Regions from separate parts of the Nonomuraea sp. NPDC051298 genome, predicted to be linked through region 2. Evidence: riboswitches for the same ligand, from Rfam matches in the RefSeq annotation. Region 2 holds a riboswitch; the other holds the start of a gene.
What was found. A riboswitch is a leader RNA that binds a small molecule or an ion and turns the genes downstream of it on or off. The one in region 2 is predicted to bind cobalamin.

Region 1: linked by a shared signal. The riboswitch ahead of ACZ6S0_RS02090 (ribonucleoside-diphosphate reductase subunit alpha) and the one ahead of cobN (cobaltochelatase subunit CobN) in region 2 are both predicted to bind cobalamin.

The regions. Positions count from the first base shown of each region.
Region 1 covers NZ_JBVJIM010000001.1:405,743-417,219, reverse strand. The annotation lists gene glmS (glutamine--fructose-6-phosphate transaminase (isomerizing)) at 1-491, shown strand, start outside; gene ACZ6S0_RS02100 (SAM-dependent methyltransferase) at 552-1,334, shown strand; gene ACZ6S0_RS02095 (Bug family tripartite tricarboxylate transporter substrate binding protein) at 1,472-2,413, shown strand; cobalamin riboswitch at 2,418-2,615, shown strand; gene ACZ6S0_RS02090 (ribonucleoside-diphosphate reductase subunit alpha) at 2,738-4,906, shown strand; gene ACZ6S0_RS02085 (ribonucleotide-diphosphate reductase subunit beta) at 4,922-5,917, shown strand; gene ACZ6S0_RS02080 (mechanosensitive ion channel family protein) at 5,936-7,006, shown strand; tRNA gene ACZ6S0_RS02075 (tRNA-Pro) at 7,248-7,323, shown strand; tRNA gene ACZ6S0_RS02070 (tRNA-Leu) at 7,441-7,514, shown strand; gene ACZ6S0_RS02065 (serine hydrolase) at 7,563-8,996, opposite strand; gene ACZ6S0_RS02060 (hypothetical protein) at 9,316-9,936, shown strand; gene ACZ6S0_RS02055 (VOC family protein) at 9,940-10,329, opposite strand; gene ACZ6S0_RS02050 (ArsR/SmtB family transcription factor) at 10,326-10,667, opposite strand; gene ACZ6S0_RS02045 (alpha/beta fold hydrolase) at 10,751-11,477, shown strand, end outside.
Region 2 covers NZ_JBVJIM010000004.1:539,551-551,027, forward strand. The annotation lists gene cobO (cob(I)yrinic acid a,c-diamide adenosyltransferase) at 1-296, shown strand, start outside; gene ACZ6S0_RS16095 (cobyrinate a,c-diamide synthase) at 305-1,618, shown strand; gene cobN (cobaltochelatase subunit CobN) at 1,573-5,283, opposite strand; cobalamin riboswitch at 5,315-5,519, opposite strand; gene cobG (precorrin-3B synthase) at 5,535-6,821, shown strand; gene ACZ6S0_RS16110 (precorrin-8X methylmutase) at 6,818-7,438, shown strand; gene ACZ6S0_RS16115 (precorrin-2 C(20)-methyltransferase) at 7,444-8,922, shown strand; gene ACZ6S0_RS16120 (cobalt-precorrin-6A reductase) at 8,913-9,794, opposite strand; gene cobM (precorrin-4 C(11)-methyltransferase) at 9,779-10,549, opposite strand; gene cbiE (precorrin-6y C5,15-methyltransferase (decarboxylating) subunit CbiE) at 10,546-11,477, opposite strand, start outside.

The sequences.
Region 1 (11,477 bases), on a different contig from region 2:
TCGAGCAGATCCTCCAGCAGGGCGACAAGATCGCCGAGCTGGCCAAGAAGTACGCCCACCACCCGAGCATGATGTTCGTCGGCCGGGTGCGCGGCTACCCGGTGGCCCGCGAGGGCGCGCAGAAGCTCAAGGAGATCTCCTACGTCCACGCCGAGGCGTATCCGGCCAGCGAGCTGAAGCACGGCCCGCTCGCGCTGATCGGCCCCGACATGCCGACGGTCGCGGTCGTGCCCGACGACGAGCTGCTCGACAAGAACCTCACCACGCTCGGCGAGATCCGGGCCAGGGGCGGCCAGGTGCTCATGGTGGGCCACCGCGAGCCCGGCGTGAAGCTGGCCGACGACGTCATCGTGATCCCGAAGAACGAGATCGAGCTGGACCCGATCCTGCTGACGATCCCGCTTCAGCTCCTGGCGTACTACGCGGCGGTGGCGCTCGGCCGGGATGTCGACAAGCCTCGCAACCTTGCCAAGAGCGTTACAGTCGAGTAGCTGTGCCAAATTCGTCGCAAAGTATCGTTATCTCGGTGCTGACGACATAAATTCAATACTGTGCGGCAGTTCGACCATCAGAGGCCCAATCCCGCACGCATGTATGACTACATGCTCGGCGGGAAGGACAACTTCGCGGTCGATCGCCTGGCCCTCGACCAGCTCACCGAGCTGATCCCGGAGGCGGTCCCGCTGGCCCACGCGAACCGGGCCTTCCTTCAGCGTGCCGTGCGCTACGTGGCCCGCGCCGGGGTCGGCCAGTTCCTCGATCTCGGCAGCGGGCTGCCCACCCAGGGCTGCGCCCACGAGATCGCCCCAGAGGCGCGGGTCGTCTACGTCGACCACGATCCGGTGGTCGGTGCGCACGCCAAGGTCCTGCTCCGGCGCTCGCCGGGCAGGGCCTTCTTCGTTCAGGGCGACCTGCTCGACCCGGAGGACGTGCTGGCCAGGGCGGGTGAGTTCCTCGATCTCGACCGGCCGATCGGCGTGCTGCTGGTCTCGATCCTGCACTTCCTGCCCGACTCGGCCGATCCGCAGCGGGCGGTGGCCGTGCTGCGCGAGCGCATGGCGCCCGGCGGTTTCCTGGTGGTCTCGCACGCCACGACCCTGGCGCACGTGGACGGCGACGAGCCGCCAGGAGGCGGCTCGCCCGGCGGCGGGGCCGATCGCACCCCGTCCCGGATCAGGTCGTTCTTCGGTGACTTCCCGCTGGAGCCCCCGGGGCTCGTCCAGGCCACCGACTGGCGTCCCGACCGTCCCAAGCTGGTGGGCGACTGGTCCCTGCCGTCGTCGCTCATGGCCGGAGTCGGACGGAAGCCGCCGGGAACTCTCGACAGACGATAAAACGCCCAAAAACCCTATTGGCCTATTAAATCCAGCAAAACACGGGAAAAGACCGTGGCTGGCCGCGATCGAAATGTGTAACGCCGCGTAATGTGTCAATAACCTGAGGTAAGGGGGAAATTCGGGGGAGAGGCACCATGCGGCGTCGGCGATTCTTCGCCTGGGGGGCGGGCCTGGCCGCCTGCGTGACCGGCTGCGGCACGCAGTACGTCGGCGGAGAGCTGCCGCACACCCGGTTCTCCATCGTGTCCGGCGGCGACCGCTGGGCCAGGGCGGGGCAGGTGTTCACCGACGCGGTCCGGGCGGCCGGGTTCGAGCTGGGGCCGGGTTCCAGGATCACGGTGAGCGGCCTGCCCGCGCTGGCCGCCGACGAGCTGAACAACGGCCGGAGTGTGCTCGACACCGCCACCCCGCTGGCCAGGCTCACCGGCGAGGCCGAGGTCGTGGTCGTGCCCGGCCGCTCCCCGGTGCAGGACTTTGGCGAACTCGGCGCGCGGCTCCTCTCCCGCCCCGGCCAGACGCAGTTGGTGGGCGGGCCGCAGGGCGAGCCCGACCACCTGCTCTTCGGCCTGATCGCCAGGGCGCTCGGCGCGGACACCAGGCAGGTCTACTACACCGGCTACCCCAGCAGGGGCGAGGCCGCCGCCGCGCTGCTGTCCGGCCAGGCGATCGCCGCGGCGGGCCCGCTGTCGGACTGGCGCACCGCCATCGGCCGCGGCCGGGTCAGGGCGCTCGCGGTCTCCTCGGCCCAGCGCGTGCCGGACCTCGACGTGCCGACCCTGCTGGAGTGCGGGGTGCGGGTGGACTTCGCGGACTGGGCGGCCGCGTTCGGTCCCGAGCACATGTCCCAGGGGAGCCGCGACCGGGCCGTGCGCATGTGCGACCAGGTGCTGCGATCCGGCGTCTGGGAGGCGGCCTGCCACGGCGCGGGGTGGCTGACGATCCCGCTGACCGGAGACGACTTCAGCCGCTGGCTCGGCACCGAGATCGCCAGAACGCGGGCCGTCCTGCACGATCTCGGCCTGCTCGACACCACCAAAGCCACAACATGCTGGGGTAGTTGCGGGAACGGCCACTAGATGTAGGATCCTGGTCGTCGCTGGTTCGCCTCTGCGGAGGCGGAGCAAAAGGGAACCCGGTGAGATTCCGGGGCTGCCCCGCAGCGGTGAGCGGGAACGACCGCCGTCATTGACGCACTGGAGAGATCCGGGAAGCGACGGCCAGTAGGCGCCTTTGCGCGTGCCCGCGAGCCCGAAGACCTGCCAGTGGCGTGCCGGGCGTGTGCCCGGCGGGAAGTGTTCAGGGTCTCGAGGGCGGGCCAGGGCACGACGCGGCCGTACACACGCGCGCCGCCGTGCTCTCGCGTGCCCTCACGGGGATGAGCTCGCGAGGAGAGAGAGCACGTGACGCAGATCGTTGAGGTTGACCGCCGGCTGGCCATCGAGGAGGCCGCCGCCCGGGTGATCACCGACCCGGCCAACTCGCGCGTCGCCGCCCGGCTGCTGGCCGAGGAGATCGCCGACGAGGCCGCCGGGCACGGCGTGCGCTCGTTCTCCGAGTCCGTCGCCGCCACCCACGCGGCCGGGCTGGTCCAGGACGGGCTCGCGGAGTTCGTCGCCGCGCACGCCGCCGAGCTGGACGCGCTGGTCTCGGCCGAGGCGGACGACCGGTTCGAGTATTTCGGGCTGCGCACGGTCTACGACCGCTACCTGCTGCGTGACCCCGAGACGCGGGCGGTGCTGGAGCGGCCCCAGCACTTCTTCCTGCGCGTGGCCTGCGGGCTGTCGCAGACCGTGGCCGAGGCGGCCGAGCTGTACGGGCTGATGTCCACGCTGGCGTACCTGCCCAGCTCGCCCACGCTGTTCAACTCCGGGGCCCGCCGCCCGCAGCTCTCGTCCTGCTTCCTGCTCGACTCGCCGCGCGACGAGCTGGAGGGCATCTACGACAGGTACGGCCAGGTGGCCCGGCTGTCGAAGTACGCCGGAGGCATCGGCATCTCGTGGACCAGGGTGCGCTCGCGCGGCTCGCTGATCAGGGGCACCAACGGCCACTCCAACGGCATCGTGCCGTGGCTGCGTACGCTCGACTCCTCGGTGGCCGCGGTCAACCAGGGAGGGCGGCGCAAGGGGGCGGCCTGCGTCTATCTGGAGACCTGGCACGCCGACATCGAGGAGTTCCTCGAACTGCGCGACAACACCGGCGAGGACGCCCGCCGCACCCACAACCTCAACCTGGCCAACTGGGTGCCGGACGAGTTCATGCGCCGGGTGGAGGCCGACGAGCCGTGGTCGCTGTTCGACCCGAAGGAGACGCCCGACCTCACCGACCTGTACGGCGAGGCGTTCACCGCCGCCTACCGGGCCTACGAGGCGGCCGGTCGCTTCACCCGCCAGATCCCCGCCAGGACCCTGTACGGCCGCATGATGCGCACGCTCGCGCAGACCGGCAACGGCTGGATGACGTTCAAGGACGCCGCCAACCGCACCTCCAACCAGACCGCCCGCCCCGAGAACGTCATCCACCTGTCCAACCTGTGCACCGAGATCCTCGAGGTCACCAGCGACGGTGAGACCGCCGTGTGCAATCTCGGCTCGATCAACCTGGCCGCGCACCTGGCCGGGGACGACGTCGACTGGGAGCGGCTGGGCCGCACCGTGCGCACGGCCGTCCGGTTCCTCGACCGCACCATCGACCTGGGCTTCTACCCGACGCCCGAGGCCGAGGCGGCCAACAGGCGCTGGCGGCCCATCGGGCTCGGCGTGATGGGGCTGGCCGACGTGTTCTTCACGCTGCGGCTGCCGTTCGACTCGCCGCGGGCGCTGGAGCTGTCCACCCGGATCGCCGAGGAGATCGCGCTGGCCGCGTACGACACCTCGGCCGACCTCGCGGTCGAGCGCGGCCGGCACCCCTCGTACGCCGACACGCGGGCGGCCGGGGGAGTGCTGCACCCCGACCACTACGGCGCCGGCGGCACGCCGCGCTGGGACGCGCTCCGCGACAAGATCGCGGCCACCGGCCTGCGGAACTCGCTCATGGTCGCCATCGCGCCCACCGCCACCATCGCCTCGATCGCGGGCTGCTACGAGTGCATCGAGCCGCAGGTGTCCAACGTGTTCAAGCGGGAGACCCTGTCGGGCGAGTTCTTGCAGGTCAACCGGTATCTGGTGGCCGACCTGCAGGCGCGCGGGCTGTGGACGCGGCACCTGCGCGACGACCTCAAGCGCGCCGACGGCTCCGTGCAGCAGGTGCCCGGCATCCCCGACGACCTCAAGGTGCTCTACCGGACGGCCTGGGAGTTGCCGCAGAAGGCGCTCATCGACCTGGCCGCGGCGCGGCAGCCGTACATCGACCAGTCGCAGTCGCTCAACCTCTTCATGGCCAGCCCGACCATCGGCAAGCTCTCCTCGATGTACGCCTACGCCTGGAAGCAGGGGCTGAAGACGACGTACTACCTGCGCTCGCGCCCCGCCACCAGGATCGCCCAGACCACGGTGGCGGCGCCCGCGTCGGACACTGCGGCGGCGATCGCCTGCTCCCTCGAGAACCCGGAAACCTGCGAAGCCTGCCAGTAATAAGGAGACCCGCCCATGCTGCTCGACCCCGGAATGGACCTCACCCTCCGGCCGATGCGCTACTCCGGCTTCTACGAACGGTTCCGTGCGGCCATCCGCAACACGTGGACCGTCGAGGAGGTGGAGCTGCACTCCGACCTCGCCGACCTGGCCAGGATGACCCCGCAGGAGCGCCACCTGATCAACCGGCTGGTCGCCTTCTTCGCCACCGGCGACTCCATCGTGGCCAACAACCTCGTGCTCAACCTCTACCAGCACGTCAACGCCCCCGAGGCCCGCCTGTACCTGAGCAGGCAGCTCTTCGAGGAGGCCGTGCACGTGCAGTTCTACCTGACGCTGCTCGACACGTACCTGCCCGATCCGGACGAGCGGGTCAAGGCGTTCGCCGCGATCGAGCACATCCCGTCGATCCGCGACAAGGCGGAGTTCTGCTTCAGGTGGATCGACTCGATCAACGGGCTGGACCGGCTGGAGACCGCCGACGAGCGCCGGCGGTTCCTGCTCAACCTCATCTGCTTCGCGGCCTGCATCGAGGGCCTGTTCTTCTACGGCGCGTTCGCGTACGTGTACTGGTTCCGCTCCCGGGGCCTGCTCGGCGGCCTGGCCACCGGGACGAACTGGGTGTTCAGGGACGAGTCCATGCACATGGAGTTCGCGTTCAGCGTGGTCGACACCGTGCGGGCCGAGGAGCCGTCGTTGTTCGACGACGAACTCGGCAAGCAGGTCACGCTCATGATCGAGGAGGCCGTCGCCGCCGAGCTGGCCTTCGCCGAGGACCTGTGCGGCGACGGCCTGCCGGGCATGGGGGTCGCGCAGATGCGCGAGTACCTGGAGTACGTCGCCGACCAGCGGCTGGTCCGCCTGGGCCTGCCCAGAAGGTACGCTTCGGCCAACCCGTTCGCCTTCATGGAGTTGCAGGACGTCCAAGAGCTGGCCAACTTCTTTGAACGGCGGGTCTCCGCCTACCAGGTTGCGGTGGAGGGCAATGTCACCTTTGATGAGACTTTCTAGGACATTGGGGGCATAAACGTGCAGTCTCCGGCAGACTGGCCGATCCTGGCGATCTCCGTGGTCGGGGCGATCCTCCTGGTGGAGCTGGCCAGGCGGGTGCTGAACAGGGTGGGGCGCAACTGGGCGCTCGCCCGGCATCTGGTGGAGCACTGCACGTGGTCGGCGTACTGGGTGGCCGCCGTCGTGGCGGCCAACCTGGTCTTCGGGCCGGGGATGCTGGGCGACTCGCCCGGCGACCGGGCCCTGGCCGCCACGATCGAGCGGGTCCTCGGCCTGGTCACGATCGCCGCCGTCACCTGGCTGATCGTGCAGGCCACGTACGCGCTGACGGACGTCGTCCTCGACCGGCTGGTGCTGATCAAGGGCGACGACAACCGCCGGGCGCGGCGCATCATGACGCAGATCGCGCTGGTCCGCCGGATCGCCGCCGCCGCCATCATCGTGATCGCGCTCGGCGCCATGCTCTTCTCCTTCCCCCAGGTACGCGCGCTCGGGGCCGGGCTGCTGGCCTCGGCCGGGATCGCCGGGGCGGTCGTCGGCATCGCCGCCCAGCCCACCCTCGGCAACGCGCTGGCCGGGCTCCAGCTCGCCTTCAGCGACGCGCTCCGCCTGGACGACGTGGTCGTGGTCGAGAAGGAGTGGGGCCGGATCGAGGAGCTGACGCTCACGTACGTGGTGCTGCGGCTGTGGGACGAGCGCCGGCTCGTGCTCCCGGTGTCGTACTTCACCCAGAACCCGTTCGAGAACTGGACCCGCCACGGCAGCCGGGTGCTCGCCGTGGTGTTCCTGCGCGTGGACTGGTCGGTGCCGGTCCCGAAACTGCGCGAGGCCCTGTACGAGTTCCTCCAGGGCAACCCGCTGTGGGACCAGAAGGACTGGACGCTCCAGGTCACCGACGTGCTGCCGAACGGCCTGGTGGAGGTGCGGGCCCTGATGAGCGCCGCGGACGCGCCGTCCTCGTGGGACCTCAAGTGCGACGTCCGCGAATTCCTGGTCGAGTACGTACGGGAGCACCACCCCGAATCGCTGCCCCGTTTCCGCGTCGAAACCCCGGAGTCCCGCGTGGAGGCCGGGAAAGACCCGCGATAAATAAGTGGCACCCGGCTGGATCATCCGTTTAACGTGGACATCGTCCAGCACGGCAAAAGGCAGGAAAAGGAGGGCGGCGACGTGCGTCACCAGTGCCGACTGAGCACCTCACGGCTGTCCGAGCCGCTGCCCGGGCCGTGCCGCAGGCTTTCCGGATAAACGTTTCGACGGAATTTCCGGGAAGCCGCCTCGAGCACTGTTCGAGGCGGCTTCCTTCTTGTTGAGAACATTTCATGAGAAACCGAGTGTGGGGCAGTTTGGTCAGCCCGCCTGCCTTGGGAGCAGGAGCACCGCAGGTTCGAATCCTGCCACTCGGACGACGGCCCCGAACGGAAGGGGCCGCGGGCCGATGGCCTGGCCGACGGGAGTGGCGTCCCCCGGCCGGACCTCGCCCTCACCCCGGGCCGGCTCACGCCGGCCGGGCCCGGGGTCCAGCCGCTCTGGCCCAACTGGCAGAGGCGCCGTCTTCAGGAGGCGGAGGTTCAGGGTTCGAATCCCTGGAGCGGCACGACCAACCGGCCGTCCCCCGGCCGTCCCACCTGGCCGCCCGCCTGGCTCAGCGCTTGGAGAGCCGGGCGTGGCGGGTGGTTTCGTAGCGGTCGATCGCGGCGCCGAGCTGGGCGAGCTTCTCGGTGTAGAGGACGGGCAGGACGCCGGGCTCGGCGGGCGGGCGGTCGGCGTCGACGTACTGGGTGCCGAGGTTGGTGAGGGCGACGACGATGTAGTGGCGGCCGGCCTTGCCGGGCAGCGACCTGACGATGCCGGCGTCGGCCCCGGAGTTGCCGACCCAGCCGGTCTTGTGCGCGAACGTGACCTGCGCCTGCTGGTTGCAGGGGCGCACGTCCCGGCCGTACTTGTTGCCCCCGACGGTCACCGTGCCGTCGGCGGCCACCCAGCGCTCCGCCACCTGTTGCGGCAGGCCGGGGGCCGGATAGCCGGCGCCGCACCGGTTGGTCGTGGAGAGCATGTCGTTGAAGCCCTGCTCGGCGAGCAGCTTCTTGAACACCTGGCGGGCGGCCGGGCTCAGCACGGCGGAGGTCACGGGCGTGCCGTCGGGAGCCGTCCACGCCTTGCCGGGTACGCCGTTGACCAGCGCCAGGAGCTTGGCGGTGTCCAGCGAGCTCATCGTGACCGGGTTGGACCAGCGGCCGCCGTTGGCCGGGTTGGTGTTCTTGAGCTGCATGGTCTCCAGGCCCAGGTCCTGGAACGTCTGGTTGAGCCCGTCGACCGCGCCGCGGTCGTGCAGCAGCTTGACCAGGGCACAGGTGGCGCTGTTGGCGGAGGAGGTGATGGCGGCGTCCAGGTAGGCGCGGACGGTGTTGCTGGTGGGGCCGCCGCACAGCGAGCTGACGACCGTGGGCTCGTAGGCGTAGGTGTCGTCGAGGCCGATGCCACCCTGGTCGGCCAGGCGGAGCACGCCGAAGGCCACCATCAGCTTCAGCACGGACGCGGGGTAGGGCGACATGAAGTCGATGGGGGCGTTCTCCCTGCCCGGCACGATGTCGATGGTGCCCTTGCCCTGGTTGGCGTACCAACCGGAGTCGTCCCACTGCCGCCAGCGCACCTGGGTGGTGTGAAAGTCGCGGTCCACCGGCACGACGATCCCCTGCGGATGCTGCGGGCTCATCAGCACGGTTCCGGACGACACCGGCTTGCCGTACCGGTCCAGCTCCAGCACCGTCACGTCGAGCTGCGGCTGCTGGACGATCGGCTGGGGATCGGCGGCCGAGGCGAACAACCGGGCGTGGTCGGCGGGCGTTCTCGCCTCCTTGTCCACCTCCTTCGACAGCGTACGTGCCTGTGGCGAGCCCGGCGGAGCCAGGTCGAGCACCTGCTCGAAGCGGGCGGCGGCCATGGCCTGCCGGAGGAAGGCGGCCACGGCGCCCGCGTCCTCGCCGTCGGCCTGGGCCGGGGCGGCAGCCAGCAGTAACGACACGGTGGTCAAGGCGGCCACGGCGAATCGCCGCGTCCTGGCGTGGAAAATGGGCAAGAGAGTTGGTTCCTATCGGTAGACGAGCTTTTCAGCGGTCGTGGCGAAGCCCGGCGGACCCGCACCGCCATGATCGAAAAATCGAACGGCGCCACCCTATCCGGAGTGAGACCGGTGATCGTCCGGAATGGCGTGGGCTCACCGCTTGACATCCAAGCTCCAGGGATGTCTGACCCGCGTTCGGCGGGCCTGGTCAGAGGGGAATCTTCGCTCGCGGCCTTGACCGCCGTCACCATCCATGTCTAGATCGAAAAGGCCCGCCGTTCCCGTCCTCGCAGCCCTGGGAGGAACCCATGACAGCGACCAGAACGCCCCCACGGTGACGGATCACCCTCACCAAGCCGCCGACGAGCAGCGGCACCTACGCGGGCGGGCGATCCGCATCGCCACCGTCCTGGCGGGCGTACTCCAACTCGTCCTGGCCGCGCTGCTGATCGGCGTCCCGTCGAGTTGGCCCATTCTCAACGAGGTCCCGGCCCAGGAGAACGACGCCACCAGCCCGCCGCCGGCCGTCCTCGCCGCCCGGTCCCAGGCCACCCCGGCGAGCCCCACCCCGCGTCCGATCAGGACCGCCGCACCCACCGCGCCCGGCGCCGCCGCCCCGGCGCCCACCCGGCAGGCCACCCCCACCGCACGCAGGAACCGCACCGGACCACCCGCCCCCACCCGGGTCGCACCGCCACGGCCTCGGCCGCAGGCCACGACAGCGACACCTGACGCCCCCGCGTCGGCGAGACCCACCGCCCGGCCCACCGCCCGGCCCAGCACGACGGCCCCGCGGCCGACACCGCCGGGCGCCTCACCCGAGACGAGCCGCGACCACACCCCTCCCGGGCAGACCAGGCAACCGCCTGGACAGGAGAAGAAGCCGGTCCAGGAGCCCGAGACGAACGGCCTGCCCACCCAGGCCCCGCACACCCCGCCCGGCCAGGCCCGCTGATGGCTAGTTCGGCTGCTGGGCGATCTGGATCAGGTTGCCGCAGGTGTCGTCGAGCACGGCGGTGGTGACCGGGCCCATTTCCGTGGGCTCCTGGGTGAAGTGCACGCCGAGGCCGCGCAGGCGTTCGTACTCGGCCCTGACGTCGTCGACGGCGAACGAGGTGATCGGGATGCCATCGGCGACCAGCGCGTCCTTGAACGGCTTCACCGCCGGATGGCCGCTGGGTTCGAGCACCAGCTCGGTGCCGTCGGGGTCCTGCGGGGACACCACGGTGATCCACCGGTCCTCGCCGAGGGGGACGTCGTGCTTCTTCACGAAGCCCAGCACCTCGGTGTAGAAGCGCAGCGCCCTCTCCTGGTCGTCGACGAGCACGCTCGTCAGGTGGATTCTCATGTCGGTTTCCTCTCCCCGTCCGGGTCGGTGCGGCTCTCAGGGCGGTCGTCGTGCCGGGGCCTGCCGAGCCACCGCTCGACGATCGGTTCGAGCGGTTCTGTGTTGATGTAGTGGAGCTTGTACCGGCCCTCGCGCCTGGTCTCGACCAGCCCGGCCTGCTCGAGGACGTCGAGGTGCTGCGAGATCGCCTGCCGTGACGAACCGAGCCCGTGCCTGGTCGCCAGCCGGGCGCAGATCTCGAAGAGCGTCTGTCCGTCGTAGTCGGTCAGCTCGTCGAGGATCGTCCGCCGGGTGGAATCGGCCAGGGCCTTGAAGACATCACCCACACGCCGCACCATAGGCAAGCCCATGCTTGCATGTCAAATCGGGTGGCCATCGCGCCCGCTTGACTCCTTAGCGCTGCTAAGCCACTCTGGTGAGTATGGAATTTAGCAGTGCTAAGGTCACCTCGGCCGACGGCACGACGATCGGCTACCGGCGTCTGGGCGAAGGGCCGGGGATCCTGCTGATCAGCGGCGGCTACCTCGCCGCCCAGCACTACATGGGGCTGGCGCGGGCGCTGTCGGACGAGTTCACCGTTCACGTGCAGGACCGGCGGGGGCGCGGCCGCAGCGGGCCGCCCGGTGAGAGGTACCGCATGGCCAGGGAATGCGAGGACGTCGAGGCGCTCGTCGCCGGGACCGGCGCCCGCCTGGTGTTCGGGCACAGCTCGGGCGGGCTCATCGCGCTGCAGGCCGCGCTGACCGTGCCCGCCATCAGCGCGGTCGCGGTGTACGAGCCCGCCCTGTCCATGTACGGCGCCTTCGACCTGTCCTGGATCCCGCGCTTCGAACGCGAGATGGACCGGGGCGACGTCGCCGCGGCCATGGTCACCTTCGCCAAGGGCGTACGGGCCGAACGCCTGTCCGCCGCGATGCCCCGCTGGCTGTTCGAGCCCGCGCTCCGCTGGTACCTCCGCCGACAGCGCAGGGCGCCCGGCTCCGACGAGGAGTCCGTGGCCGAGCTGATTCCCCTGCAGCGTCTCGACGTCCAGATCTTCGCCGAGCTGTCCACCAGTGACGGCTACGCCGGCCTGCGCGCGGACGCCCTGCTCATGGACGGCGAACGCACCCCGCCGCCGATCCACCGGGCCCTCGACGCGCTGCAGG
Region 2 (11,477 bases):
AGGACCACGCGGCCGACGCGCGTGAGGGCTGGGAGCAGATCAAGCGCGATCTGGCGGCCGAGACGTACCGGTTCTACGTACTGGACGAGTTCACGTACCCGCTGAAGTGGGGGTGGCTGGACCTGGACGACGTGCTGGCGGCGCTCACGAGCCGGCCGGGGAGCCAGCACGTCGTGATCACCGGACGGGACGCGCCCGAGCGGCTGGTCGAGGCCGCGGACCTGGTGACGGAGATGGGCAAGGTACGCCACCCCATGGACGCCGGGCAGAAGGGCCAGAAGGGCATCGAGTGGTAGTCCCCCGGCTGGTGATCGCCGCCCCGTCGTCGGGCAGCGGCAAGACGACGGTGGCCACCGGGCTCATGGCGGCGCTGCGGGCGCGCGGGCTGCGGGTGTCGCCCCACAAGGTGGGCCCCGACTACATCGACCCGGGCTACCACGCGCTGGCCGCGGGACGTCCTGGGCGCAACCTGGATCCGTGGCTCGTCGGGGAGTCGCTCGTCGCCCCGCTGTTCCTGCACGGCGCGGCGGGATGCGACGTGGCGGTGGTCGAGGGCGTGATGGGCCTGTTCGACGGCAAGGGGGTGACGGACTTCGCCTCGACCGCGCACGTCGCGAGGCTGCTGGACGCGCCGGTGGTCCTCGTCGTGGACGCGGCCAGGCAGAGCAGGTCGGTGGCGGCGGTGGTGCACGGGTTCGCCACGTTCGACCCGCGCGTACGGGTGGGCGGGGTGGTGCTCAACCGCGTGGGCTCCGACCGGCACGAGGAGCTGTGCAGGGCGGCGCTGGCCGCGGCGGGGGTTGCGGTGCTGGGCGCGATCCGCCGGGACGACGCGGTGTCCACGCCGTCCCGGCACCTGGGGCTGGTGCCCGCGGCGGAACGGGAGGCCGAGGCGGTCGCCGCCGTGGACCGGCTGGGCGCGCTGGTGTCCCGCTCGTGCGATCTCGACGCGCTGCTGCGGCTGGCGCGGTCGGCTCCCGCTCTGGACGCGTCCGCCTGGGAGCCGCCGCACCGTGAGGCCCGCGTCAGGCCGGTGGTCGCGGTGGCGGGCGGCGCCGCGTTCACCTTCGGGTACGCCGAGCACGTCGAACTGTTGCGGGCGGCGGGCGCGGAGGTGGCCGTCTTCGACCCGCTGCGCGACGAGCGGCTGCCCGGCGGGACAGGCGCGCTCGTGATCGGCGGCGGGTTCCCCGAGGTTTACGCCGCCGAACTCGCCGCCAACGAACCCCTGCGCGAACAGGTCGCCGCCTTCCCCGGCCCGATCGCGGCCGAGTGCGCCGGGCTGCTGTACCTGTGCGACGAACTCGACGGCCGGCGCATGTGCGGGCGCGTCCCCGGCCGGGCACGGATGACGTCCCGGCTGACGCTCGGCTACCGGGACGCCGTCGCGCTGCGCCGTACGCCGCTCACGAGGGCGGGCGAGCGGCTGCGCGGGCACGAGTTCCACCGCACCGCCACGGAGTACGCGGGCGAGCCGCTGTTCCGCTGGGACAGCGGCCACGACGGCTACGGCGACCCCGGCGTGACCGCGTCCTACCTGCACCTGCACTGGGCCGGTGCGCCCCACCTGGCTCAGCGGCTGGTGTCGTCCTCCAGGTCGCCTTCGGTCTTGAGGTAGACCTCCTGCAGGCCACGCAGGATCTCGGGGTCGGGGTGCTGCCACATGCCGCGCTCGGCGGCCTCCAGCAGGCGTTCGGCGATGCCGTGCAGGGCCCAGGGGTTGGCGCGGGCCATGAACTCCTGGTTCTCGGGGTCGAGCACGTAGGTCTCGGTGAGCTTGTCGTACATCCAGTCGGCGACCACGCCGGTGGTGGCGTCGTAGCCGAACAGGTAGTCGACGGTGGCGGCCAGCTCGAAGGCGCCCTTGTAGCCGTGGCGGCGCATGGCGGCCAGCCAGCGCGGGTTGACCACCCGCGCCCGGAAGATCCGCGAGGTCTCCTCCGACAGCGTACGGGTGCGTACGGCGTCGGGGCGGGTGCTGTCACCGACGTACGCGGCCGGGGCCTTGCCCGTGAGCGCGCGGACGGTGGCGACCATGCCGCCGTGGTACTGGAAGTAGTCGTCGGAGTCCGCGATGTCGTGCTCGCGGGTGTCGACGTTCTTGGCGGCGACGGCGATGCGGCGGTAGGCGTCCTCCATCTGCGGGCGGGCGGCGACGCCGTCGAGGTCGCGGCCGTAGGCGTAGCCGCCCCACACCGCGTACACCTCGGCCAGGTCGGCGTCGTCGCGCCAGTTGCGGCTGTCGATGAGGGGCAGCAGCCCGGCGCCGTACGCGCCGGGGGCCGAGCCGAAGATCCGCATGGTGGCCCGGCGCTCGTCGCCGCCGGTCGCGCTCACGTGGGCGCGTACGTAGTTGTCCTCGTCCGGCTCGTCCAGGCTCGCGGCGAGCCGTACGGCGTCGTCGAGCATGCCCACCACGTGCGGGAACGCGTCGCGGAAGAACCCGCTGATGCGAACCGTCACGTCGATGCGCGGGCGGCCCAGCTCGGCGAGGGGGATCGGCTCCAGGCGGGTGACCCGGCGCGACGCCTCGTCCCATTCAGGGCGGATGCCGAGCAGCGCCAGGACCTCGGCCACGTCGTCGCCCGCCGTACGCATGGCGCTGGTGCCCCAGACCGACAGCCCGACCGAGCGCGGCCACTCGCCGGTGTCGGCGCGGTAGCGCGTCAGCAGGGAGTCGGCCATGGCCTGGCCGGTCTCCCAAGCCAGGCGGCTGGGCACCGCGCGGGGGTCGACGGAGTAGAAGTTGCGGCCGGTCGGCAGCACGTTGACCAGGCCGCGCAGCGGGGAGCCGCTGGGTCCGGCCGGGACGTAGCCGCCGTCCAGGGCGTGCAGGACGTGGTCCAGCTCGTCGGTGGTGCGGGCCAGGCGCGGCACCATCTCGGTGGCGGCGAAGCGGAGCACCCGCTCGACCCTCTCCTGAGGCAGGTCCCCGCGCTCCTGAGGCAGGTCCCCGTGTTCCCGCGGAAGGTCCCCGCGGTCCTGAGGCAGGTCCCCGTGTTCCCACGGAAGGTCCCCAAGGACGGCGCGGGCCACCTCCGCCGCCGCGTCCACCGCCCAGCCGCGCTCCTCCATGCCCTCCACCAGCGCCCGCGCCGTGGCCTCCGCCCGGTCGACCGCCCCCAGGGCCGCCGTGCCGTCCTCGGCCAGCCCCAGGGCTTCGCGCAACCCGGGCAGCGTCTCCCTGCCCGACCACATCTGCCGGGCCCGCAGCATCGCCAGCACCAGATCCACCCGTACCTGCCCGACCGGCGCCTGCCCGAGCACGTGCAGCCCGTCGCGGATCTGCATGTCCTTCACCTCGCACAGCCAGCCGTCCACGTGCAGGATGAGGTCGTCGAACTCGCTGTCGTGCGGCCGGTCGGTCAGCCCGAGGTCGTGGTCCAGTCGGGCGGCCTGGATCAGCGTCCAGATCTGGGCCCTGATCGCGGGCAGCTTGGCCGGGTCCATGGCGGCGATCGTGGCATGCTCGTCCAGGAGCTGTTCCAGCCGGGCGATGTCGCCGTAGGTGTCGGCGCGGGCCATCGGCGGCACCAGGTGGTCCACCAGGACGGCGTGCGCCCGCCGCTTGGCCTGCGTGCCCTCTCCCGGGTCGTTCACGAGGAAGGGGTAGATCAGCGGCAGGTCGCCGAGTGCGGCGTCCGTGCCGCAGGCGGCCGACATGCCCGCCGACTTGCCGGGCAGCCACTCCAGGTTGCCGTGCTTGCCGACGTGCACCATCGCGTGCGCGCCGAAGTCGGCCGACAGCCAGCGGTAGGCGGCCAGGTAGTGGTGGCTGGGCGGCAGGTCGGGGTCGTGGTAGATGGCGATCGGGTTCTCGCCGAAGCCGCGCGGCGGCTGCACCATCACGACCAGGTTTCCGGCCCGCAGCGCGGCCAGCACGATGTCCTTCCCACGGTCCTTTCCGTGGTCGCTCTCGTGGACGAACAGCTCCCCCGGCGGCGGCCCCCAGTGCCGCTCCACCTGCTCGCGCAGCTCCGCGGGCAGCGTACGGTACCAGCGCTCGTAGGAGGCGGCGGAGATGCGCACCGGGTTGCCCGCCAGGTGCTCCTCGGTCAGCCAGTCCTGGTCCTGCCCGCCGGCCGCGATCAGGGCGTGGATGAGCGCGTCGCCGTCCTGCTCGGCCGCGCCGGGGAACACGCCGGGGAACCCGTCGCCCAGGTCGTAGCCCGCCTCGGCGAGCCGGGCCAGCAGCCGGACGGTGCTGGCCGGCGTGTCCAGCCCGACGGCGTTGCCGACCCGCGAGTGCTTGGTCGGGTACGCCGACAGCATCACGACCAGCCGCCGCCGTTCCGGAGGGGTGTGCCGGAGCAGGCCGTGGCGTACGGCGATGCCCGCCACCCTGGCGGCCCGCTCGGGGTCGGCGACGTAGACGGTCAGCCCGTCCCTGTCGACCTCCTTGAACGAGAACGGCACCGTGATGATCCGCCCGTCGAACTCCGGGATCGCCACCTGCGAGGCGGCGTCCAGCGGCGACAGCCCGTCGTCGTTCTCCTCCCACGCCCGCCTGGAGGTGGTCAGGCAGAGGCCCTGCAGAATGGGCACGTCGAGGGCCGCCAGCGCGCCCACGTCCCATGCCTCGTCGTCGCCGCCCGCGCCGGCGGTGGCCGGGCGCGAGCCGCCCGCCGCGAGCACGGTGACCACCAGCGCGTCCACCGTGCGCAGGGTGTCGAGCAGCTCCGGCTCCGCCGTGCGCAGGGAGGAGCAGAAGATCGGCAGCGCCTGCCCGCCCGCGTCCTCGACGGCGGCGCACAGCGTCTCGACGAACGCGGTGTTGCCCGCCATGTGGTGCGCCCGGTAGTAGAGCACCCCCACCACCGGACCGCTCCGCGACCGGGCGGGCCGCTCCAGCCGTCCCCAGGAGGGCGCCGCCGCGGGCGGCTCGAACCCATGACCGGTCAGCAGGACCGTGTCGGACAGGAACGCGTGCAACTGCGCCAGGTTGCCCGCTCCGCCGTGCGCCAGGTAGGCGTGCGCCTCGGCGCAGACCCCGCCGCTGACCGTCGACAGCTCCATCAGCTCGGCGTCGGGCGCCTGCTCCCCGCCCAGCACCACCACCGGGCGCGGCCCGGCCAGCAGCGCGTCGAGGCCCTCCTCCCAGGCCCTGCGCCCGCCCAGCAGGCGTACGACGACGAGGTCCGCTCCGGCCACCAGACCGGGGACGTCCTCGGCCGTCAGCCGGGCCGGATTGCCCAGCCGGTAGCCCGCGCCACTGGCGCGCGCGCTCAGCAGGTCGGTGTCGGAGGTGGAGAGCAGCAGGACGGTACAGCGGTCGCCAGGCACGACGCATTCCTCCCTCGGGGTCCTCGCCCCGGTCGTGGGTGACGCGACGGCCGGAGTCTCCTGGCTCCCGGATCGACGCTCACCCCGGCCTTCCCACCCGTCGCCGGGCAGTGACCTCGTGGTGGGGTTCGCTCCCCGGTCACAGTGGCGGGACCGCGCCGGTTTCGCACCGGCTTCCTCCCATTGCCATCGCCTACTGCGAAGCTTACGGCAGGAGCGACGCCCCCATAAGTGGCGTTACGCTCCTCATCGTGCCCATAGCTGACTTTTCCGGACGCATGCGTCCCGACGCCTGTCCGGGGGCGCTCCAGGTGCACGAGGCCGCCGACGGGCCGCTGGCCCGCGTCCGCCTGCCCGGCGGCGCGGTCTCCGCCGCGCAGCTCCACGAGCTGGCCTCGTGCGCGGCCGAGCTGGGCATCGGCGTGCTCGAATTGACCTCGCGAGCGAACGTGCAGGTGAGAGGGTTGAGTCGGCCCGAGGTCTTCGCCGGGCGGATCGCCTCGGTGGGCCTGCTGCCGTCGCCCGCGCACGAGCGGGTGCGCAACATCGTGGCCTCCCCGCTCAGCGGGCGCGGACCGGCCGGGGTGCTGGACGTGCTCGCGTCGGCGGACGCCCTCGACCGTGCGCTGTGCGCGCGGCCCCGGCTGGCCGGGTTACCGGGGCGGTTCCTGTTCGCCCTGGACGACGGCACGGGCGACGTGCTCGGGCTCGGCGCGGACGTCACGTTCGCGGCGACGGGGCCGCGCGACGGGCGGTTGCTGCTGGCGGGGACGGACACCGGGCTGACGGCCGGGACGGACACCGGGCTGACCGCAGATCCCGGCTCGGCGATCCCGCTCATGATCCGCGCCGCCGAGGCGTTCCTCGACGAGCGGCCCGGCGACGCTCCCCGCGCCTGGCGCGTCCACGAGCTGGCGAACGGCCCCGCCCGGATCACCGCCCGCCTGCGCGACTACCCACCGCCCCCGGCGAACGGCCACACCTCCGAACCCCGGCAATCACCAACCCCAACGGACGACTCCGCCTCCGAACCCCGGCCCGCACCGCCCACGGCAGGCCGTCTCCCCGGTCCGCGGCCGCCCGCCGCCATCGGCGGGCGGCGGGCTGGGCGGGTCGCCCAGCGGGACGGCCGGGTGGCGGTCGAGGCCGTGGTGCCGCTCGGCCGGTTGACGCCCGCCCAGGCCAGGACGCTCGCGGACGCCGGTCACCCCGTCCGCCTGACCCCTTGGCGGACCACCGTGCTGCTGGACCTCTCCCCCGCCGAGGCGGACCGGGCCACGAAGGCACTCGACGCCGCGGGCCTCGTCACCGACCCGGACTCCCCGTGGTCCGCGGTCACCGCCTGCACCGGACGTCCCGGCTGCGCGAAGGCGCTCGCGGACGTGCGGGAGGACGCGCGGCGCTGGGTGGAGAGCCTGGCGGGCGCCCCCGGGACGCCCGTTCACTGGGCCGGTTGCGAGCGGCGCTGCGGTCTGCCGCGCGGCCGGGTCGTCCAGATGATCGCTACCACAGACGGATACGAGGAACGCCAGGAGTGACCGACTACCTCCGCGACGGCGCCGAGATCTACCGGCGTTCGTTCGCGACCATCCGCGCCGAGACCGACCTCACGGGCATGCCGCCCGAGGTGGCCCAGGTGGCGGTGCGCATGATCCACGCCTGCGGCATGACCGACCTGGTCACCGACCTGGCCTGGTCCCCGTCGGTGGTCGCGCGGGCCCGCGCGGCCCTGCGCGGCGGGGCCCCGGTGCTGTGCGACGCCATGATGGTCGCCTCGGGCGTGACCAGGCGCAGGCTGCCCGCGGCCAACGAGGTGCTGTGCACGCTGGGCGACCCCCGCGTGCCCGAGCTGGCCGAACGGCTCGGAACCACCCGCAGCGCCGCCGCCCTGGAGCTGTGGCGCGACCGGCTCGACGGCGCGGTGGTGGCGATCGGGAACGCGCCGACCGCCCTGTTCCGGCTCCTGGAGCTGGTCGCCGCGGGGTCGGGACGGCCGGCCGCCGTGCTCGGCATCCCCGTCGGGTTCATCGGGGCGGCCGAGTCCAAGCAGGCGCTGGCGGACAGCGACCTGGAGTACCTGGTGGTGCACGGCCGTCGCGGCGGCAGTGCGATGACGGCGGCGGCGGTCAACGCCATCGCCAGCGAGACGGAGTGAGCGCGATGACAGGACGCCTGTACGGAGTCGGCCTCGGCCCCGGTGACCCCGAGCTGGTCACGGTCAGGACGGCCCGGCTGATCGGCGAGGCCGACGTGATCGCGTACCACGCCGCCAGGCACGGCCGCAGCATCGCCCGTTCGATCGCCCTGCCGTACATGCGCGCGGGGCAGGTCGAGGAGCTGCTGCTCTACCCGCTGACCACGGAGACCACCGACCACCCCGGCGGCTACCAGGGCGCGCTCGACGACTTCTACGCCGACTGCGCCGAGCGGCTGGCCGCCCACCTGGACGCCGGCCGGACGGTGGTCGTGCTGGCAGAGGGCGATCCGCTCTTCTACGGCTCGTACATGCACCTGCACAAGCGCCTGGCCCATCGCTACCCGACCGAGGTGGTGCCCGGCGTCACCTCGGTCAGCGCCGCCTCCGCCGTGCTGGGGCGTCCGCTGGTGGAGCGGGACGAGGTGCTGACGGTCCTGCCCGGTACGCTGCCCGCGCAGGCGCTGGCGGAACGGCTGCGCGACACCGACTCCGCCGCCGTGCTCAAGCTGGGCAGGACCTTCGAGAAGGTCCGCGACGCCCTGGCCGAGGCGGGCCGCCTCGACGACGCCTGGTACGTCGAGCGCGCCACCATGGACGCCGAGCGGGTCGCGCCGCTCAAGGACGTCGACCCGGGCGGGGTCCCGTACTTCTCGCTGGCCCTGCTCGCCAGCCCGGCCGAGCGCACGTTCGTCCCCGAACGGCCGGCGGCCGAGGGGCGGGGTGAGGTGGCCGTGGTCGGCCTGGGCCCGGCCGGGCGGCCGTGGCTGACCCCGGAGGCGCAGGAGGCGCTGGCGGCCGCGACGGACCTCGTCGGGTACGGCCCGTACGTGGACCGCGTGGCCCCCAACCCGCGCCAGCGCCGCCACCGTACCGACAACAGGGTCGAGGCCGAACGCGCCAGGCACGCGCTGGAGCTGGCCCGCGACGGCGCTCGCGTGGCGGTGGTGTCGTCGGGCGATCCGGGCGTGTTCGCCATGGCCAGCGCCGTGCTCGAAGCCGCGGCCGACTTCCCCGGGGTGCCGGTCCGGGTCGTACCCGGGCTGACCGCCGCCCAGGCGGTGGCCGCCAAGGCGGGCGCGCCGCTCGGCCACGACTACTGCGTGCTGTCGCTGTCCGACCTGCTCAAGCCGTGGGACGTGGTGGCCGGCCGGCTCACCGCCGCCGCGCGGGCGGACCTGGTGCTGGCGATCTACAACCCGGCCTCGCGCAGCCGTACGTGGCAGGTCGCCGCAGCTCGGGACCTGCTGCTGGAGCACCGGGCACCGGCCACCCCCGTGGTGATCGGCCGCGACGTCGGCGGCCCTGAGGAGAGCGTCACCGTCACCACGCTCGGCGAGCTGGACCCGGCCCAGGTGGACATGCGCTGCCTGCTGATCGTCGGCTCGTCCACGACCCGCGTCGCGGAGAACGGCGTCGTCTACACCCCTCGCCGCTACCCCTGAACCCAGGACACCGCCGCCGCCACGTCGTGGGCCACTCGAACGCCCGGGTGCGGCGGCGGCCGGTCCACCATGATCACCGGCAGCCCGGCCTCGCGGGCCGCGACGAGCTTGGCCGTGGTCAGGCGACCGCCGCTGTCCTTGGTCACCAGCGCCTCCAAGCGGTGCTCCCGGATGAGGGCGCGCTCGCCCTCGACGGTGTACGGCCCGCGGTCGAGCAGGACCCGCACGTTCGCGGGCACGGGCGGCTCTGGCGGGTCCACCGACCTGGCCAGCAGCCACACGCCGGGCAACGAGGTGAAGACCGGCAGGCTCCGGCGACCGGTGGTGAGAAAGACCCGCACCGCACCCGCCAGCCCGGCCCCGCGATCGCCGGTCGACCGCGGCTCGCCGCCCTGGCCGGGGCCGGGACCGCCGGTCGGCCACGGCTCGCGATCGAATCCCTGGCCGGGATCGCCGGTCCGATCAGGGCCGCGGGCGCCCGTTCGCCAGCCGCCGGTCGCGAGGAGGTCGGCCGCCGCCCGCAGGGAGCCGACGCGCAGCCAGGAATCGCCCGGCTCCTCCCGCCACCCCGGCCGCCGCAGGACGAGCAGCGGCACCCCGACCGCCTCGGCGGCCGTGACCGCCGACGCGGTCATCCGCTCCGCGAACGGATGCGTGGCGTCCACCAGCGCGTCGATCCGCTCGCTCACCAGCCAGCCCGCCAGCCCTTCCGGCCCGCCGAACCCGCCCTCGCGCACCTCGCCCACCGGCAGGCGCGGGTTGCTGACCCGTCCCGCCAGCGAGGACACGACGCGCAGCCCCGGGTCGGCGACGAGTTCGGCGGCCAGGGCCCGCGCCTCGGCCGTGCCGCCCAGGATCAGGACCCGCCGCACGCCCGCTCCCTGTCCGCCCGCTCCCTGGCCGCGCTGTAGAGATGGCTGTCGGGGAACTGCGTCGCCGACAGCACCCGCCCGACGACGATCACCGCCGTCCGCCTGATCCCGGCCTCGTGCACGCGCCCGGCGATGTCGGCCAGCGTCCCACGCAGGATCACCTCGTCGGGCCTGCTCGCCCGCGCCACCACCGCCACCGGGCAGTCCGCTCCGTACGAGGGCAGCAGCTCGGCCACCACCGCGTCGATCCGCTGCACGGCCAGGTGCAACACCATCGTGGCCCGGCTCACACCGAGCGTCGCGAGGTCCTCGCCGTCCGGCATGGGCGTGGCACGGGCGGACGTACGCGTCAGGACGACCGTCTGGCCGACGCCGGGCACCGTCAACTCCCGGCCGAGCGCGGCCGCCGCCGCCGCGAACGCGGGCACCCCCGGCACCACCTCGTACGGCACGCCGAGCGCGTCCAGCCGGCGCATCTGCTCGGCCACGGCGCTGAAGACGGACGGGTCGCCCGAGTGCAGCCGCGTCACGTCGAGGCCGTCGCGGTGGGCGGCGGCCAGCTCGGCGACGATCTCGTCGAGGGTCAGCTCGGCCGTGTCCACCAGCCTGGCCCCGGGCGGGCAGGCGTCGAGCAGTTCGCGCGGCACCAGCGAGCCCGCGTACAGGCACACCGGCGACGCCTCCAGCCGCCGCAGGCCGCGCAGCGTGATCAGGTCGGGGGCGCCGGGCCCCGCGCCGACGAAGTACACGGTCACGGTCGGTCCCTCTGCTCGGTAGTTTGCTTGGTGACCGACCACACGGTCACCGGCATGGCCGCCCGCCACCCGGTGAACCCGCCCACGGGCGCGGCCCGCTGAACGGCCAGGCGTACCAGGTCGCCGCCGAGCCTGGCGTACCAGTGCGCGAGGACGGTCTCGGACTCCAGGGTGACCGCGTTCGCGACGAGCCTGCCGCCGGGGCGCAGGGCGGACCAGCAGCGTTCCAGCAGGCCCGGCGCGGTCGCGCCGCCGCCGACGAACACCGCGTCCGGCTCCGGCAGCCCCTCCAGCGCGCCGGGGGCCCTGCCCTCCACCACGCGCAGCGCCGGCACGCCGAGCCGCTCGGCGTTGCGCCGGATGGCGGCGGCCCGGTCGGCCCTGTGCTCGATCGCCACGGCCGCGCACGACGGGTGGCCGCGCAGCCATTCGATGGCGACGCTGCCCGCCCCGGCTCCCACGTCCCACAGCAGTTCGCCGGGGATCGGGGCCAGGCGGGACAGGCTCACGGCGCGGACCTCCCGCTTGGTGAGCTGCCCGTCGTGCTCGTACGCGCCGTCCGGCAGCCCCGGCACCCTGGCCAGCGGTTCGGCGTCCCTGGCGAGGACGCACTCGACGGCGATCACGTGCAGCGGGGACACTTCGGGGGCCGTCCAGCCGTCGGCCGTGCCCCGCCGCTCCGACTCCGACGGGGCGCCCAGGTCCGACAGCACGGTCATCGGGCTGGGGCCGTACCCGTGCCCGGCGAGCAGCTCGGCGACCACGGACGGGGAGTCTGGGCCCGCGCCGAGCACGATGACCCGGCGGCCGGGCAGGAGGGCGGCGGCCAGGGCCGCGGGCGGGCGGCCGACCAGGCTGACCACGTCGACGTGCTCGACCGGCCAGCCGAGCCGGGCGCAGGCCAGCGACAGGGAGGACACGTGCGGCA